One region of the Microbacterium galbinum genome, then DNA from elsewhere that is predicted to be linked to it. Evidence: predicted binding sites of a transcription regulator. Region 1 holds the regulator's gene; each other region holds the start of a gene.

Region 1 (5,378 bases):
GTCCGGATCGATCGCGAATTGGAACCCCGGCGCTCCGCCCAGCGGCGACGAGCCCGCGGACTGCGCGCGACGCGCCTCGAGCAGCTTCTCGGGAGGGACGGACGCGAACGACGCACGATCGGCGCGGATGCCGAGCCGCTTCGCGAGAACCGCGGTCACCCGCCCCGCCTTCTGCGGCGGTTGCGCCTCCAACGGGCCGGACTCGATGATCGCGCGCGCGACGAGGGTGCGGGAGTCGTCGCGCGCGAGAAGGCCCGCGACGATCGCGCCTCCGGCCGATTCCCCCATGAGGGTGATGCGTGCGGGGTCGCCGCCGAACGCGCCGATCTCGCGATGCACCCACTCGAGAGCTGCGGCCGCGTCCCGGAGGCCGAGATTGCGCGGGGCGTCGTCGAGCACCGAGAAACCCTCCGAGCCGAGGCGGTAGTTGATCGACACGAAGACGATCCCTGCGGCGGCGAAGCCGGCCCCGTCGTAGAGCGGAAGCGCCGCGGTGCCGCGCTCGAGCGCTCCGCCGTGGATCCACAGCAGCACCGGGGCGCGCTCGGCATCCGTCGGCGCCCAGACGTTGGCGGTCAGGATGTCGTCACCGTCGATCCTGAACGATCCGAGCAGCTCGCCGATCGCGCCGGGATACGGCGACTGCGGGGCCGTGGGCCCGAAGGCCGTGGCGGGACGCACGCCGGTCCACGGAGTCGCCGGCCGCGGTTCCCGGAACCGGTTCTCGCCGAAGGGAGGGGCGGCGTAGGGGATGCCGAGGAACCGGGATACCCCGCCCTCGCTCGATCCCTCGACGATTCCGGTGGACAGCTCGGCGGTGGGGGCGGTCATGGTCGTCATCCTAGGGCGGAGCCCGGACCTCCGACGAGACGAGCCGCGGGCGGGGTAGGATTGGCACTCTGAACGTCCGAGTGCCAACGGAAGGGAAGGGCGATGGTCACAGAGCGAGGACTCCAGGTTCTCCGCGCGATCGTGCAGGACTACGTCGAGACCCACGAACCCGTCGGCAGCCGTTCCATCGTCGACCGCCACTCCTTCGGGGTCTCCGCAGCCACGATCCGCAACGACATGGCGCTCCTCGAGGACGAGGAGCTCATCACCGCGCCGCACACCTCGTCGGGCCGCGTGCCCACCGACAAGGGGTACCGCGTCTTCGTCAATCATCTCGCCCAGCTGCGCCCGCTCTCGTCCGCTCAGCGAACGGCGATCGAGTCGTTCCTGGCGGCGCCGAGCGATCTCGACGACCTGATGGTGCGCACCGTGCGCGTGCTGACGCAGCTGACGGGTCAGGTCGCGCTCGCGCAGTACCCGTCGTTCGCCCGTGCGCACCTCACCCACATCGAACTCGTGCCGCTCGCCCCGACCCGCATGCTCGTCGTGCTCGTCACCGACGCCGGCGGCGTCTCGCAGCGGATGGCCCCGTTGCCGATCGAGATCGACGACGGTGATGCGATCATGCTCCGCGCGCGGCTCTCCGCCCTGCTCACGGGGCAGGCCGTCAGTGACGCGGCCGACCGTCTGCAGACGCTGCTGGCGGCGCCCGAGGCCGCTCCCGGCGATGCCGCACTGCGGGCTCTCGCCACCGTGATCGTCGACGAGCTGGGTACGTTCCGTCAGGAGCGCCTGGTGATGGCGGGGGCCGCGACGCTCGCGCGTCGCGAGCAGGACTTCCGCGGAAGCATCCATCCGCTGCTCGAGGCGATCGAGGAGCAGGTGACGCTCCTGCGGCTCATGAGCGAGATGGTCACCGACGAGCACGGCCTCGCGGCCAGCATCGGCACCGAGAACGCCCCGTTCGGGCTGGGCGAGGCGTCGATCGTCGCGAGCAACTACGCCGCCCCCAGCGGCACGGCGCGGGTCGGCGTGATGGGCCCGACGCGCATGGACTATCCGAGCAATCTCGCGGCGGCGCGGGCCGTGGCCCGCTACCTGACGCGGATGCTCGACGAAGACGAGACGAGCCGCTGAGCGGCCGTCGACGAAGAACAACGCAGAAAGGCGATCGTGGCGGACCATTATGAGGTTCTCGGGGTGTCCCGGGACGCTTCCACCGACGAGATCAAGAAGGCGTATCGGCGCCTCGCGCGTCAGCTGCACCCGGATGTGAATCCGGGCGAGGACGCGGCGGAGAAGTTCAAGCTCGTCACGCACGCGTACGACGTGCTCAGCGACGACGATTCCCGCCGCCGCTACGACATGGGCGGGGGAGACGGCGAGGCCGGGAACTTCGGCGGAGGGTTCGGCGGCTTCGGCGACATCTTCGAGACGTTCTTCGGCGCGGGACAGGGTGGTGGGCGTGCGCGCCCGCGTTCCCGCCGCGAACGGGGGCAGGACGCGCTGGTGCGGGTCACCCTCGACCTCGGCGACGTCGTCTTCGGTGCGCACCGCGACATCGAGGTCGACACCGCTGTGCTCTGCGAGACGTGCCAGGGTTCCTGCTGCCAGGAGGGCACGTCGCCCGTCACCTGCGACATCTGCGGCGGTTCCGGACACGTCCAGCGCACGGTGCGCAGCCTGCTCGGCAACGTCGTCACCTCGCAGCCCTGCGGCACGTGCGAGGGCTACGGCACGACCATCCCGTACCCGTGCGGTACCTGCGGCGGTCAGGGGCGCGTGCGCTCTCGTCGTACCGTCTCGCTCGACATCCCCGCCGGCGTCGAGACCGGCCTGCGCCTGCAGCTGCCCGGCTCCGGTGAGGTCGGCAAGGCCGGCGGCCCGAACGGCGACCTGTACGTCGAGGTCACGGTCAACCCGCACGCGGCGTTCAGCCGTGACGGAGACGACCTGCTCGCGACGCTCGAGGTATCGATGACCGATGCGATCCTCGGCACCGAGACCTCGATCCAGGGCCTCGACGGTGCGGTGGATCTCGAGGTGCGCGCGGGCGTGCAGTCCGGCGACGTGCTCACGATCAAGGGACGCGGCATCACGCCGCTCCGCGGTTCGCAGCGGGGCGACCTGCGCGTCGGCGTGCAGGTGGTGACTCCGACCAAGCTCGACTCCGCGCAGCGGGCGCTCATCGAGGACTTCGCGAAGAAGGCGAAGGCTCCGGCGCCCCAGCTGGCGCAGTTCCAGCAGGGTCTCTTCTCCAAGCTCCGCGACCGCTTCCGCACGCACTGAGCCATGGCGCTGCATTTCCTCGTCGAAACGTCGTCGGATGCCGAGCCCGGCGACCTCGTGTCGCTGACCGGTGCCGAGGCGAAGCATGCGGCGGTCGTCCGTCGCCTCCGTGTGGGGGAGCAGGTGACGATCGGTGACGGTCGGGGCGTCTGGCTCCAGGGCGTCGCCGAGGAGGTCGCTCCCGCACGAGTGGACGTGCGGATCTCCGATCGGGCCGTGCACCCGTCGCCGACCCCGCGCATCGTCCTCGCGCAGGCGCTCGCGAAGGGTGACCGCGACGAGCTCGCGGTGCAGGCCGCCTGCGAGCTGGGCGTCGACGAGATCGTGCCCTGGCAGGCGAGCCGGAGCGTCTCCCGCTGGGAGGGGCCCAAGGCCGTCAAGGGCCGTGAGCGGTGGGCGACGATCGTTCGCGAGGCCGCCAAACAGGCTCATCGGCCGTGGGTCCCCGAGGTCGCGGCTCCCGCGAGCACGGGGGAGCTGGCGACCCGTGCGAACGTGGAGCGCGTGTTGATCCTCGACCCGTCGGCGACGACCCGACTGTCGGAGATCACCGCGGACGACCGCGACATCGTGCTGGTCGTCGGACCCGAAGGTGGCGTCTCGGACGACGAGATCGCCCGGTTGACCGCGGCGGGCGCCGAGCGCGTGCTCTTGGGAGACACGGTGCTGCGCACCTCGACGGCCGGACCCGCGGCGATCGCGGTGCTCTCCGTCGCCCTCCGCCGCTGGTGAGCGCACCGCCGTGCCGGCGGACCCCGCCGCTAGACTGGGAACATGAGCGAACCCTCGATCTTCACGCGCATCCTGAACGGTGAGATCCCCGCAGAGGTCCTCGGTGAGACCGAACGCGTGTTCGCCATCCGTGACATCGCGCCCCAGGCTCCGGTCCACCTCCTGGTGATCCCGAAGACCGCGGAGTACCGCGACGTCGCCGAGATCGCGGCGGGTGACCCGACGCTGCTCGCCGAGATGGTCTCCTTCGCAAAGGAACTCGCCGCGCAGCACACCGACGACGGCGACTACCGCCTCGTCTTCAACTCCGGCCCGAACGCCGGACAGACCGTGTTCCACGTCCACGCCCACGTGCTGGGCGGGGGACTGAACGAGAAGAGTGTCGGTGCCTGAAAACCACGACCAGAGTCCTGAGATCCCGGAACGCCGCAGCGGAGCATCCGCTCCGGAGTCCGTCGAGAAGATCTACGCCGACGGCGTCGCGATGGTGCAGCTGCTCGGTCCGCAGGACCGGCTCCTGCGGATGCTCGAGAAGGAGCACCGCGATGTGCAGGTCCTCGTGCGCGGCAACGAGATCACGCTCAGCGGTTCGGCATCGGCGGTCGCCGCGGCGAAGACGCTCGTCGAGGAGCTGCTCCAGATGACCCGGGGCGGCGCCGATCTGGCTCCGAGCGACGTCACCAGCTCCGCCCGGATGCTCCGCGACGGGGGACCTCGTCCGAGCGAGGTGCTCGGCGAGGCGATCCTGTCGACCCGTGGCAAGGTCATCCGCCCGAAGACTCTCGGGCAGAAGGAGTACGTCGACGCGATCGAGGAGAACACGATCGTCTTCGGCATCGGTCCCGCCGGAACGGGCAAGACCTACCTGGCGATGGCCAAAGCGGTGCAGGCACTGCAGCGCAAGGAGGTCACGCGGATCATCCTCACCCGCCCCGCCGTCGAGGCGGGCGAGCGCCTGGGCTTCCTGCCCGGCACCCTGACCGACAAGATCGACCCCTACCTGCGACCGCTCTACGACGCGCTCAACGAGATGATGGACCCGGAGATCGTGCCGCGGCTCATGGCGACGGGAACGATCGAGGTCGCGCCTCTCGCCTACATGCGCGGTCGCACGCTCAACGACTCGTTCGTGGTGCTCGACGAGGCGCAGAACACCACCCCCGAGCAGATGAAGATGTTCCTGACGCGTCTCGGCTTCGGCACGAAGATGGTCGTCACCGGCGACATCACCCAGGTCGACCTCCCGCAGGGCTCGTCCGGTCTGCGCATGGTGACCCGCGTGCTCGGCGACATCGACGACATCCATTTCTCCCGACTGACCAGCGACGACGTGGTGCGCCACTCGCTCGTCGGCCGCATCGTCGACGCCTACAGCGAGTACGACGAGAAACGCACGGCGCAGCGGTTCGAGCGCGAGCAGGCCGCCGAGTTCGCGAACCGCGCCGATCGACGTGGCGCGCAACGACCCGGTCCCCGTGACCGCATGCCGAAACGAGGACTCTCATGATCGAGATCAACAACGAGTC
Region 2 (5,378 bases), on a different contig from region 1:
TCTCGCTGTTCACCGTGGGAGTGGTCGCGGGGCAGACCCTGCACGGACTCGTGCTCGACCGGATCGGTTTCGGACCCGCGGGCGTCGTGGCCGTGACGATGGGTCGCGTCGCCGGTGCCGCGCTCGCGCTGGTGGCCGTCGGCGTCTCGCTGGGCGGAGACGTGCTGCGCACCGCCCCGCTGTGGATGCTCGTGCTCCCGTTCGCCGCCGGCGTGGGCATCGCGTGGCAGCAGGCCGTGAACGGACGCCTGGCGCAGCGCGTGTCGTCGCCCATGGTGGCGACCATGACGAGCTTCATCGCCGGCACGGTCGTGCTCGCCGTCGCCGCCGCGATCAGCGTCGTCTCGCAGGGTGCCCCGCACGGACTGCCGGCCGAACCGTGGCTGTACGCGGGCGGTTTCCTCGGCGTCGTCTACATCTTCCTCGGGGCGTTCCTCGTCGCGCACACCGGGGTGCTGCTGCTCGGACTGGGATCGGTGCTGGGGCAGCTCGTCGCCGCGGTCGCGATCGACCTGATCTGGCCCGCCGAGGCGGGGCCTGCGACCTGGCAGATCGTCACGATGGTGGTGATCGCCGCAGCATCCGTGCTCGTGGCGGTCGTGCGCCGACGGCGCTGACTACTTGTTCTTCTTCTTCTCGGACTTCTCGTCCTTCGTCGCCCCGTCCGACGGCATTCGCGTCAGCAGCGCGTCGGCATCGACGGGCGTGCGCCGCCCCGGGGACTTCGCCGGCTTGCCGCCGACGTAGAGCCACCCCAGCAGCACCTCGTTCTTCGCCAGTCCGTGCGCCCGCGCGACCGCCTTCGACCGCGTGTATCCGCCGGTGCGCCAGAACACGCCCCACCCGGCTTCGTCGAGCAGCAGGCTCAGCGTGTGCGCGACACCGGAGGCGACCGCCTCCTGCTCCCACACCGGCACCTTGTGGTTCGTGCGATAGCTGCCGACCACCGCGATCAGCAGCGACGCACGCAGCGGCTTGGTCGACGGCTTCTTCTCGCCCTCGGCCTTCGCGATCGCGGCGCCCAGGGCGAGCCGGTCGTCACCGCGCAGCTCGATCAGTCGCCACGGCCGCAGCGACGAATGATCGGCCACGCGCCCGGCGGCGGCGATCAGCGGAAGGAGCTCCTCGCGGGAGGGCGCCTCCTCGGTGACCTTCGACCAGGACTGCCGCGAGCGGACGGCGTCGAGCGCGCTCACGCCTCGGGGGCCTCGGGAGTGAAGTTCATCGCCAGCGAGTTCATGCAGTAGCGGTCGCCGGTCGGGGTGCCGAAGCCGTCGGGGAAGACATGGCCGAGGTGCGATCCGCACGTCGCGCACCGCACTTCGGTGCGGACCATGCCGAGCGAGGTGTCCTCGATGAGCTCGACGGCCTCGGGGCGGATCGACTCGTAGAAGCTCGGCCAGCCGCAGCCGGAGTCGAACTTCGTGCCGCTCTGGAAGAGCTCGGCGCCGCATGCGCCGCAGGTGTAGAGGCCGGCGCGTCCCTCGTCGAGCAGCTCGCCGGTCCAGGCGCGCTCGGTCGCCGCCTGGCGCAGCACGGCGTACTGGTCGTCGCCGAGCTCCTTGCGCCACTCGTCTTCGGTCTTTTCCACGCTGTACGACATGAGTCCTCCTGGGGTCCTCTCCATTCTCCCCTGTCGCGGGGCGCCGGGCTGCGTGCATCCACAATGGAGGGATGACGGATGCTGTTCGCGAGCGCTACGCGCGCTTCGCCGAGAAGGAGGCGCCCGGTCGCAGCGCGCTCTACGCGGAGTGGGCGGCGGGCGTCGCCGGCGACGGCCCGGTGCAGAAAGTGCTCGCGCGGATCCCCGAGAATCGGCGTCAGCCGCCGCTGGTGTTCGCGGTGACCCGGCTTCTCGGAGCAGCGCTCGAGGGATATCCGGTGTGGCGGGACTTCGTGCTCCGGAACGCGGATGCCGTCGTCGCCCAGTGCTCCGCGCGCTCGCTGCAGACCAACGAGCCGCTCCGGCTCGCGGCGCTCCTCCCGGTGCTGTCGGAGATCGACGGACCGATCGCGCTGCTGGAGATCGGGGCATCCGCGGGCCTCTGCCTCTACCCGGATCGTTACTCGTACCGCTTCAGCGGCTCCGATGGCGAGGCGCGGGTGGCGCTCGATCCGCTCGACGGGGTCTCCCCGGTCGTGCTCGCCAGTCGGGTCGACGGGGAGCTTCCGGACCTGCGGCTGCCCGAGATCGTGTGGCGCGCCGGGATCGATCTCGCACCGCTCGATGCCCGCGATGCCGACGATCGTCGGTGGTTGCAGGGGCTCGTGTGGCCGGGGGAGACCGGCCGCGAGCAGCGGATCGCGGCGGCGCTCGACATCGCGGCATCCGATCCGCCGACGCTCGTCGCCGGCGACGCGCTCGAACGCCTCGATGCTCTCGTCGCCCGGGCGCCGGTCGGGGCGACGCTCGTGATCACCACCCCCGGCGTGCTCGTGCACATCCCGCGCGCCGCCAGGTCGGCTCTGGTCGCCCGCATCCGTGAGCTCCCGGCGCGGTGGGTCACGATCGACCCGCCCGGCCTGCTGGACGTCTGGGAGCCGCCGATCGACGTGGAGGCGTGGCCCGGGTTCGCGGTCGCGCTCGACGGGCGGGTGCGTGCGGCGGCCGATCCGCTCGGCGCGTGGTGGGAGTGGCGCGCGGCCGAGCGGCCGCACCCGTCCTAACCTGGGCACATGATCGGTGACCTCACGGAGCGCGACTGCGCGATCCTCGCGCTGGAGACGGTCTGGCCCCGGCACAGCGGGGCCAAGGAGGAGGCGATCCGGGCGCAGCTGGGCATGAGTGCCGCGCGCTACTACCAGCTCCTCGGCCGGCTGATCGAGTCGGATGCCGCCCTCGAGTTCGATCCGATGCTGATCCGTCGGCTGCGGCGTCTGCGCGACGCGCGCGTCGTGCGCCGTTCGGCACGGACGCCCGGTTTCGTGGGCTGACCGCGCTCTCGGATAGCATCGTGGGGTGTCCAAGCCCACCCGTGATCGTTTCGACGACGTCCCCCGCTCATCCGGCCGCGTCGGGGCGCACCGCGCCGAAGCGCCGGGGATGAACGGATGGGTGGTGCTGCTGTGGTCGTTCGTCGCGGCGCTCGTGCTCATCATCGTGGGCATCTTCGGCTCGCTGGTCGTGATGGGGCGGATCGACCTCTTCCCCGAAGCGGTACCGACCGCCGAGCCGACCCCGGTCGAGACGGGTGTGGTCGACACGACGTTCGAGGTGACGATCCTCAACGCGACGCCCGATGAGGGTCTCGACGAGCAGATGCGCGACACCCTGCTCAACGCCGGGTTCGCCACCGTGTACGCGAGCGACAGCGGCAGCCAGGACTTCGAGACCACCACGGTGTACTACGTCGACGAGGCCGATCGTCCGGCCGCACTCGGCGTCGCCGACCTCATCGGGGGAGCGGCGGTCGAGCAGAGCGACTTCTACGCCGACCTCAACGACGGCGAGGCGAAGCAGCTCACGATCGTCGTCGGCCTCGATCGCTCCGCCACGGCGCCCGAGACTTCGGCCGAGACGCCCGCTCCCTGAGACGCGTCGGGCACCCTCCGTCCGCGGCTTGCACTCGCAGGGGTCGAGTGCCAGAATGGCGTTAGCACTCTCACACTCTGAGTGCTAAACCCAACGTCTACGTCCAGGAGGGACGAAAAAACTCATGGCAAAGATCATTGCTTTCGATGAGGAGGCCCGCCGCGGCCTCGAGCGCGGCCTCAACATCCTCGCCGACGCGGTCAAGGTGACCCTCGGCCCGCGCGGTCGCAACGTCGTGCTCGAGAAGAAGTGGGGCGCCCCCACGATCACGAACGACGGTGTGTCCATCGCCAAGGAGATCGAGCTGGACGACCCGTACGAGAAGATCGGCGCGGAGCTCGTCAAGGAGGTCGCCAAGAAGACCGACGACGTCGCCGGTGACGGAACCACCACCGCCACGGTCCTCGCACAGGCCCTGGTCCGCGAGGGACTGCGCAACGTCGCAGCCGGCGCCGACCCGATCTCGCTCAAGCGCGGCATCGAGAAGGCCGTCGCCGCGATCACCGAGGAGCTGCTTTCCAGCGCCAAGGAGATCGAGTCGAAGGAGCAGATCGCCGCCACGGCATCCATCTCCGCCGCAGACCCCGCGATCGGCGAGCTCATCGCCGAGGCGATCGACAAGGTCGGCAAGGAGGGTGTGGTCACCGTCGAGGAGTCGCAGACCTTCGGCACCGAGCTCGAGCTCACCGAGGGCATGCGCTTCGACAAGGGCTACCTGAACCCGTACTTCGTCACGGACCCCGACCGTCAGGAAGCCGTCTTCGAGGACCCCTACATCCTGATCGCGAACCAGAAGGTCTCCAACATCAAGGACCTCCTGCCGATCGTCGACAAGGTGATCCAGGACGGCAAGGAGCTCGTCATCATCGCCGAGGACGTCGAGGGCGAGGCTCTCGCGACTCTCGTGCTCAACAAGCTCAAGGGCATCTTCAAGTCGGTCGCCGTCAAGGCTCCCGGCTTCGGCGACCGTCGCAAGGCGCAGCTGCAGGACATCGCGATCCTCACCGGTGGTCAGGTCATCACCGAAGAGGTCGGCCTGAAGCTCGAGAACGCCACGCTCGACCTGCTGGGTCGTGCCCGCAAGGTCATCGTCACCAAGGACGAGACCACGATCGTCGAGGGTGCCGGTGAGGCCGAGCAGATCGAGGGTCGCGTGACCCAGATCCGTCGCGAGATCGAGAACACCGACAGCGACTACGACCGCGAGAAGCTGCAGGAGCGCCTGGCGAAGCTCGCCGGTGGCGTCGCCGTCATCAAGGCGGGCGCGGCCACCGAGGTCGAGCTCAAGGAGCGCAAGCACCGCATCGAGGACGCCGTCCGCAACGCGAAGGCAGCCGTCGAAGAGGGCATCGTCCCCGGTGGTGGCGTCGCGCTGATCCAGTCGGGCACGAAGGCGCTCAACGGTCTGTCGCTCACGGGTGACGAGGCGACCGGTGCGAACATCGTCCGCGTGGCGATCGAGGCTCCGCTCAAGCAGATCGCACTCAACGCCGGCCTCGAGCCGGGCGTCGTGGCGAACAAGGTCTCCGAGCTCCCCGCGGGCCAGGGCCTCAACGCCGCCACGGGCGAGTACGTCGACATGTTCGGCGCCGGCATCATCGACCCGGCGAAGGTGACGCGCTCCGCGCTGCAGAACGCCGCGTCGATCGCCGGGCTGTTCCTCACCACCGAGGCCGTCGTGGCCGACAAGCCCGAGAAGGCGTCCGCTCCGGTCGGCGACCCGTCGGGTGGCATGGACTTCTGATCCATCGCGCATGACAGAACGCCCCCGGCTTCGGCCGGGGGCGTTCTGCGTTCCTGTGGACGGCGGGGAGGAACCACCGTCCGCAGGACGTCGGGGTCGGCC
Region 3 (5,378 bases), 1.1 Mb from region 1:
CATCCCCGGATCCGCAGACCCGTTCCCCGAGAGGAACCATGCGGTTCCACGCGCGACGGTGACCGCTCCGGCATCCGATCGTCCGACCGACCGTGCGCCGAGCCTCGAGGAGTCCCTCGCACTCGGACAGGTGGAAGGGACGGATGCTACGGAGACTGCCCCCATCGACGCACGAGAACCGGAGGCGGCTCCGGGGACGCACGCGGTGCTGCGTCGGCACTGGCGGTTCGTGACGGTCTCCGCAGTGCTGATGCTCGTGCTGGGGATCGGCATCGGCTGGGCCGTCTTCGCGCCGCCGTCCGATGCGATAGCGCTGACCGCGGAGCAGCAGGAGCGGCGCGCTCTCCTCGAAGACGAATCCGACTTCGATCCCGGCACGCTGCGTGCGGTCGGGCAGGACGACGACTCCGGTGCGATCGTCTGGCTGGGCACCAAGGGCGAAGGGGATCTGACCTGCGCCGTCGTCGATGTCGACGAGGCGACGCAATCCCAGTGCCAGCGCACGTCCGATTTCCAGAACGTCGGAATCAACGTCGCGGTCATGCGCCCCGGCGAGACCGTCGACGAGGTGACCGCCGTCTTCACGACGATCAATGCGTACATCGTGGTCGCCACCGACGGCGATCCGATCGCATCGATCCAGCAATGGGACTCGTCGTCATCGATCCTCGCCCAGTTCGTCGGCGACGAGCGCACGCGGGCCGAGGAACTCGTCGCGCAGGGCTTCGAGATGAACCTGAGCGTCGTCGGCTACTTCCGAGACGAGCCGGTCTGGATGGCGAATCGATACGGCGAGACGGTCGAGCCCGAGGCCTGCCTGATCGTCGATGCCGCACAGCTCGATGCGGTCTGCCTGCCCTCCACGACGGCGATCGACGTCGGCCTGTCCACCTTCGTGTCGGACGACGGATCGGGTTCCGGGCCCGGCTCGTCGCTCACTCTCGCCTTCACCGCGAGCCAGACGCCCTACCTGACGATCACCGAAGCCCGAGCCGGCTGACCTACTCGGCGGCGGACACCCGGTCGGCGAGGATCGCGCGGCGCTGGTCTCCGACCCGCACCAGGATCAACGTGGCCGAGGCACCACCGCGCAGCGTGAGCTTCTTGCGGAACTGCGCCGGGTCGATATCGACTCCGCGCTTCTTGATCTCCAGCGTGCCGATGTCGTTCGCCCTGAGCACGGCATTGATCGCCTTCGGGTTCGCGGCCATCGTCTCGCGCACCCGGAAGGACTGCACGAAGGGGCTGGTGAGCGCGGCATCCGAGGTCAGATAGGCGATCTTCTCGTCGAGCATGCCGGCATCGAGGCTGCGGGCGACGTCGCCGATCAGACGAGCCCGGATCACCGCTCCGTCGGGTTCGTGCAGGAAGGCGCCGAGCGGGCGCACCTCGGCGTCGACGGCGTCGGCGCCGGCGGTGAGTTCGTGCGAGCGCTCGCCGCGGATCACGAGCGCGGCGCGGCGCACGCCGGCCCGGGCAAGAGCCCCGGTCCAGAGCACGAGCTCGACCACGCTGCCGTCGGCGCTGACCCACTGGGCCTCGGCATCGGCCGGCAGCGCATCGCGATCGTGTGCGGGGCCAAGCTTGATCCCGGTCGGCACGCGGGACGCGAGCGCGAATGCCCAGTCCAGCGAGGGGGAGTAGTCGTCGGGCGAGACGCGACGGGTCTCGCTGTGCCCGGCCGTGCGCCGGGCGGGGTCCATCCACACCGCGTCGCGCCCGTCGAGGTCGGCGCTCTCGGCCGTGCCGTGCTGCACGGTCGCGCTCTCACCGAACGGGGCGAGGTTGTACGCCGCGATCGCCGCGGTCACCGGGTCGGCGTCGACCGCGAGCACATCGAGACCGGCTCCGGCGAAGGCGAGGGCATCGCCGCCGATCCCGGAGCCGAGGTCGGCGATGCGGGTCAGCCCCGCGCTGCGCATGCGCTGGGCGTGGCGGGCGGCGACGCCGAGACGTGTGGCCTGCTCGAGGCCCGCGCGGGTGAACAGCATCCGCTCGGCGAACGGTCCGAACTTCGCTCCCGCCTTCGCACGCAGGTGCGCCTGGCCGACCACGGCCGAGACGAGTTCGGGGGAGTGTCCGTCGGCCCGCAACCGCGACACCGCGCGCGTGACCTCGTCCGTCGACTCGACGCTGCCGAGCGCATCCAGCAACTCCAGCCCGACGGGGGTCAGCAGTGCTTGCAGCTCAGACATCTCCACTCGCTCAGCCTACGCGGGCGGCGGGGCTGGCACTCGCGTTGCATGAGTGCCAGCGAAGCGCCTACACTGGCGTTAGCACTCTCGGGTTGAGAGTGCGAACAAGTCTTTCGTGTCAGCGTCAAGAAAGAAGAGGTAGACCGTGTCGGTTTCCATCAAGCCGCTCGAGGACCGCATCGTCATCAAGCAGGTCGAGGCCGAGCAGACCACCGCGAGTGGCCTGGTCATCCCCGACACCGCCAAGGAGAAGCCCCAGGAGGGCGAGGTCGTGGCGGTCGGCCCCGGTCGCATCGACGACAACGGCAACCGCGTTCCGCTCGACGTCGCCGTCGGCGACCGCGTGCTCTACAGCAAGTACGGCGGCACCGAGGTCAAGTTCGGTGCGGACGAATTCCTCGTCCTGTCGGCTCGCGACGTCCTGGCGGTCGTCGTCCGCTGATTCAGCGTTCCCGAGAAGGGGCCCGGATGCTTCGGCATCCGGGCCCCTTCTCGTCAGCGCGCGGCGGAGTCGTCGCGCCCGCGCCGTCGGAGCGACGACGGTCGGGGAAGTCGCAGCGCATGCGCCACGGAGGTGAGGCGCGATCCGATCTTCCACGACGTGCTCGTCTCGATCTCGTGCAGCCGTGAACGCAGGCTCTCGAGCTCGGTTTCCGCTTTCTTCAGTCGAGCGTGTGATTCGGCGAGTTCTTTCTCGACGGCCTGCCGGGCCCGACGCTGCTCATCCCTGTCGCCGGCGAGTCGGAGGGCCTCGGCTGCGCGCTCCTTGCCGAAGCGCACCGCCTCGGCATGCTCGTGCTCGAGTCGCATCGCTGCGATCTGGAGCTGGGTGACCTCGTCGATGCGGATGGCGAGAGCGTCGCTCTCCGGCGCGTCGTCCGCTTCGGTGAAGACCGCCAGGGCGTCGACCACGCTCTTGCGCGCGGAGTCCGCGAGGGCCGCGGCATGCGCAGCATCCGGCTCGTGTTCGAGTGCTGCGGTCACGGCAGCAGGAAGGCTGGAGGGCTCGATGCCGAACGGGAAGTCCGCGTCCCAGGTTTCGGCGTAGACGTCGACCTTCGGCTTGGCGATGCTGAGGCGCTTCGTGCCGTAGGCGCACGCGAGGATGCGGCCGTGCAATGAGCTGCCGATCCAGAGGGAGGCCGTGGCGATCTCGCGCACACGGTCGTCGATCGAGCGTGCGTCGCTGAGGGCGATGTCCCAGTCCGGGCGCTCGGCCGAGACCCGGTCGATGAGTTCGCGGTAGCGCTCGATCGAATCGTGCGCGGGCGCTGATCCGGCGACGAAGAGCCGGATGGGATGATCCCCGAGTTCCGAGCACGCGACGATGGCGTCGGTCCATGCCTCGATGCCGTACGTGCGGATGTGTCCTTCCGACAGCTGAAGGAGCACGGAGCTGTCGCGGGGTGCATCGATCGGTAGGACCGACGCGATCGTGTGGACGAGGTCGGGCGCGAGACGGTGCGGGATGCCGAGGCGCTCGAGCAGTTCGGCGGACTTCGGATCACGGACCGAGATGTAGCGCGCTTCGCGCAGGGCGCTCGTGGCGACGGCGGCACGCCAGGGAGTCAGGCCGCCGATGCCCGAGACTCCGACGGAGTTGAGCACCAGGCGCGCCCCGCGGTTGCGGGGGAACGCGCTCGGTCGCGGCACGTACGGCGACTCCATCCGTGCGTTCATCACCTCGTCGAGGAGCGCGTCCTGTTCGGCCGCGTCGAGTGACGAGAACCGCGACCACTCGGCGTCGTCGACGGCGGTCCGGTAGACGTACTCGCGCTGCGTGGAGCCGACCTCGCCACCGACGGTCCAGATGCCCGTGGCGGGCTTCTCGGTGAGGGTCGGGCCGGTCGCGGTGATCCGCCGCCCGAGGAGCGCGGACATGTCGACGGCGATCGGCGCGGTGTACTCGACATCGACGATGCCGCGCGCGAAGTGATCGGCGACCACGAAGAAGAGCAGATCGCCGAGGTTGTCGCGTTCGTAGGCGCCGCACGCGACGACCGGGGGGAGCGTGTGCGGGGGCACGGCACGTCCTTCGGGAGACCGCCGCCGTCGGGTGCGGAGGCAGGGCTGTCCGCGAGGGGAATCGCGGAATCGCGAGGGCTCAGGCGATGCCGATCAGTATACCGATCGGCCATTTTGGACCCCGGGAAGAAAGCGCAGCATCCGCCACGCGGCATCCGATTCCTGCCGAAATCATCCGGCAGGCCACGGAACCGCCAGTGGATGCGCACCGCGGGCATAGTGTTGTGCGGTGAGTTCCGTCCCCCGCGCTTCGTCGAGCCAGACCTCCGGAGTCGCCTACGCGGGCGGTGCCTATCTGCTGTGGGGCGTGCTGCCCCTGTACTTCCTGCTTCTCGTGCCCACGGGGCCCTGGGAGGTCGTCGCCTGGCGGGTGCTGCTGTCGTTCGTCTTCTGCCTCCTGCTCCTCACCGTCATGCGGGGCTGGACCGCGTTCCTGGCGATCATCCGGCGGCCGAAGCTCCTCGGCTGGACGGCGCTCGCGGGCCTGCTCATCTACGTCAACTGGCAGGTGTTCCTCATCGGCACCCTGACGGGAAACGTGGTCGAGACGAGCCTCGGGTACTTCATCAACCCGATCACGACGGTGCTCCTGGGCGTGTTCGTGCTGCGCGAGCGGATCCGCCGGCTCCAGTGGGCGGCGATCGGGATCGCCTCGGTCGCCGTGGTCGTGATCATCGTGGCCCACGGCGAGTTCCCGTGGATCGCCCTCTCGCTGACGGCCTCCTTCGGTCTGTACGGACTCATCAAGAAGCAGATCGGGCCGGCGGTGGATGCCGTCAGCGGTCTGACCCTCGAGTCCTTCTGGTTGATCCCGATCGCCGTCGTGCAGCTCATCCTGGTGGCTCAGACCCCGGCGGGCCTCACGATGGGCGTGAACGGCGGATGGCACGCAGTGCTCTTGGCCTGCGCCGGGATCGCGACGGCCGTGCCCCTGCTTCTGTTCGCCGCCGGTGCGCGCCGGATCGATCTCACCGTCATCGGGATGATCCAGTTCATCACCCCGGTGATGCAGTTCGTCATCGGCGTCGTCTTCCTCCACGAGCCCATGCCGGCCGAGCGCTGGGCCGGTTTCGTGATCGTCTGGATCGCGATCGTCGTGTTCGTGATCGACCTGCTGCTCGCCGCGCGACGAGGGCGAAGGACCGCTCCCACGCCCAT

Evidence for each region. Region 1 encodes HrcA, which represses chaperone genes, less so after heat shock. Its sites were predicted from a motif close to TTNGCACTCGNNNNNNNCGAGTGCNAA; they were not measured.
Region 2: groL (chaperonin GroEL) is a predicted target of HrcA. The motif match lies at 3,594-3,620, and genes of this name have one in related genera.
Region 3: groES (co-chaperone GroES) is a predicted target of HrcA. The motif match lies at 2,228-2,254, and genes of this name have one in related genera.

What each region holds. Positions count from the first base shown of each region.
Region 1 covers NZ_JAHWXM010000001.1:211,097-216,474, forward strand. Annotated here, with positions in the region: gene KZC52_RS01030 (carboxylesterase/lipase family protein) at 1-831, opposite strand, end outside; gene hrcA (heat-inducible transcriptional repressor HrcA) at 934-1,968, shown strand; gene dnaJ (molecular chaperone DnaJ) at 2,005-3,120, shown strand; gene KZC52_RS01045 (16S rRNA (uracil(1498)-N(3))-methyltransferase) at 3,124-3,852, shown strand; gene KZC52_RS01050 (histidine triad nucleotide-binding protein) at 3,895-4,245, shown strand; gene KZC52_RS01055 (PhoH family protein) at 4,337-5,359, shown strand; gene ybeY (rRNA maturation RNase YbeY) at 5,356-5,378, shown strand, end outside.
Region 2 covers NZ_JAHWXM010000002.1:239,559-244,936, reverse strand. Annotated here, with positions in the region: gene KZC52_RS17625 (DMT family transporter) at 1-617, shown strand, start outside; gene KZC52_RS15260 (nitroreductase family protein) at 618-1,196, opposite strand; gene msrB (peptide-methionine (R)-S-oxide reductase MsrB) at 1,193-1,603, opposite strand; gene KZC52_RS15250 (DUF2332 domain-containing protein) at 1,675-2,667, shown strand; gene KZC52_RS15245 (DUF3263 domain-containing protein) at 2,677-2,934, shown strand; gene KZC52_RS15240 (LytR C-terminal domain-containing protein) at 2,960-3,532, shown strand; gene groL (chaperonin GroEL) at 3,657-5,276, shown strand.
Region 3 covers NZ_JAHWXM010000001.1:1,279,222-1,284,599, reverse strand. Annotated here, with positions in the region: gene KZC52_RS06220 (hypothetical protein) at 1-1,000, shown strand, start outside; gene KZC52_RS06215 (THUMP-like domain-containing protein) at 1,002-2,201, opposite strand; gene groES (co-chaperone GroES) at 2,341-2,637, shown strand; gene KZC52_RS06205 (polysaccharide pyruvyl transferase family protein) at 2,691-4,220, opposite strand; gene rarD (EamA family transporter RarD) at 4,450-5,378, shown strand, end outside.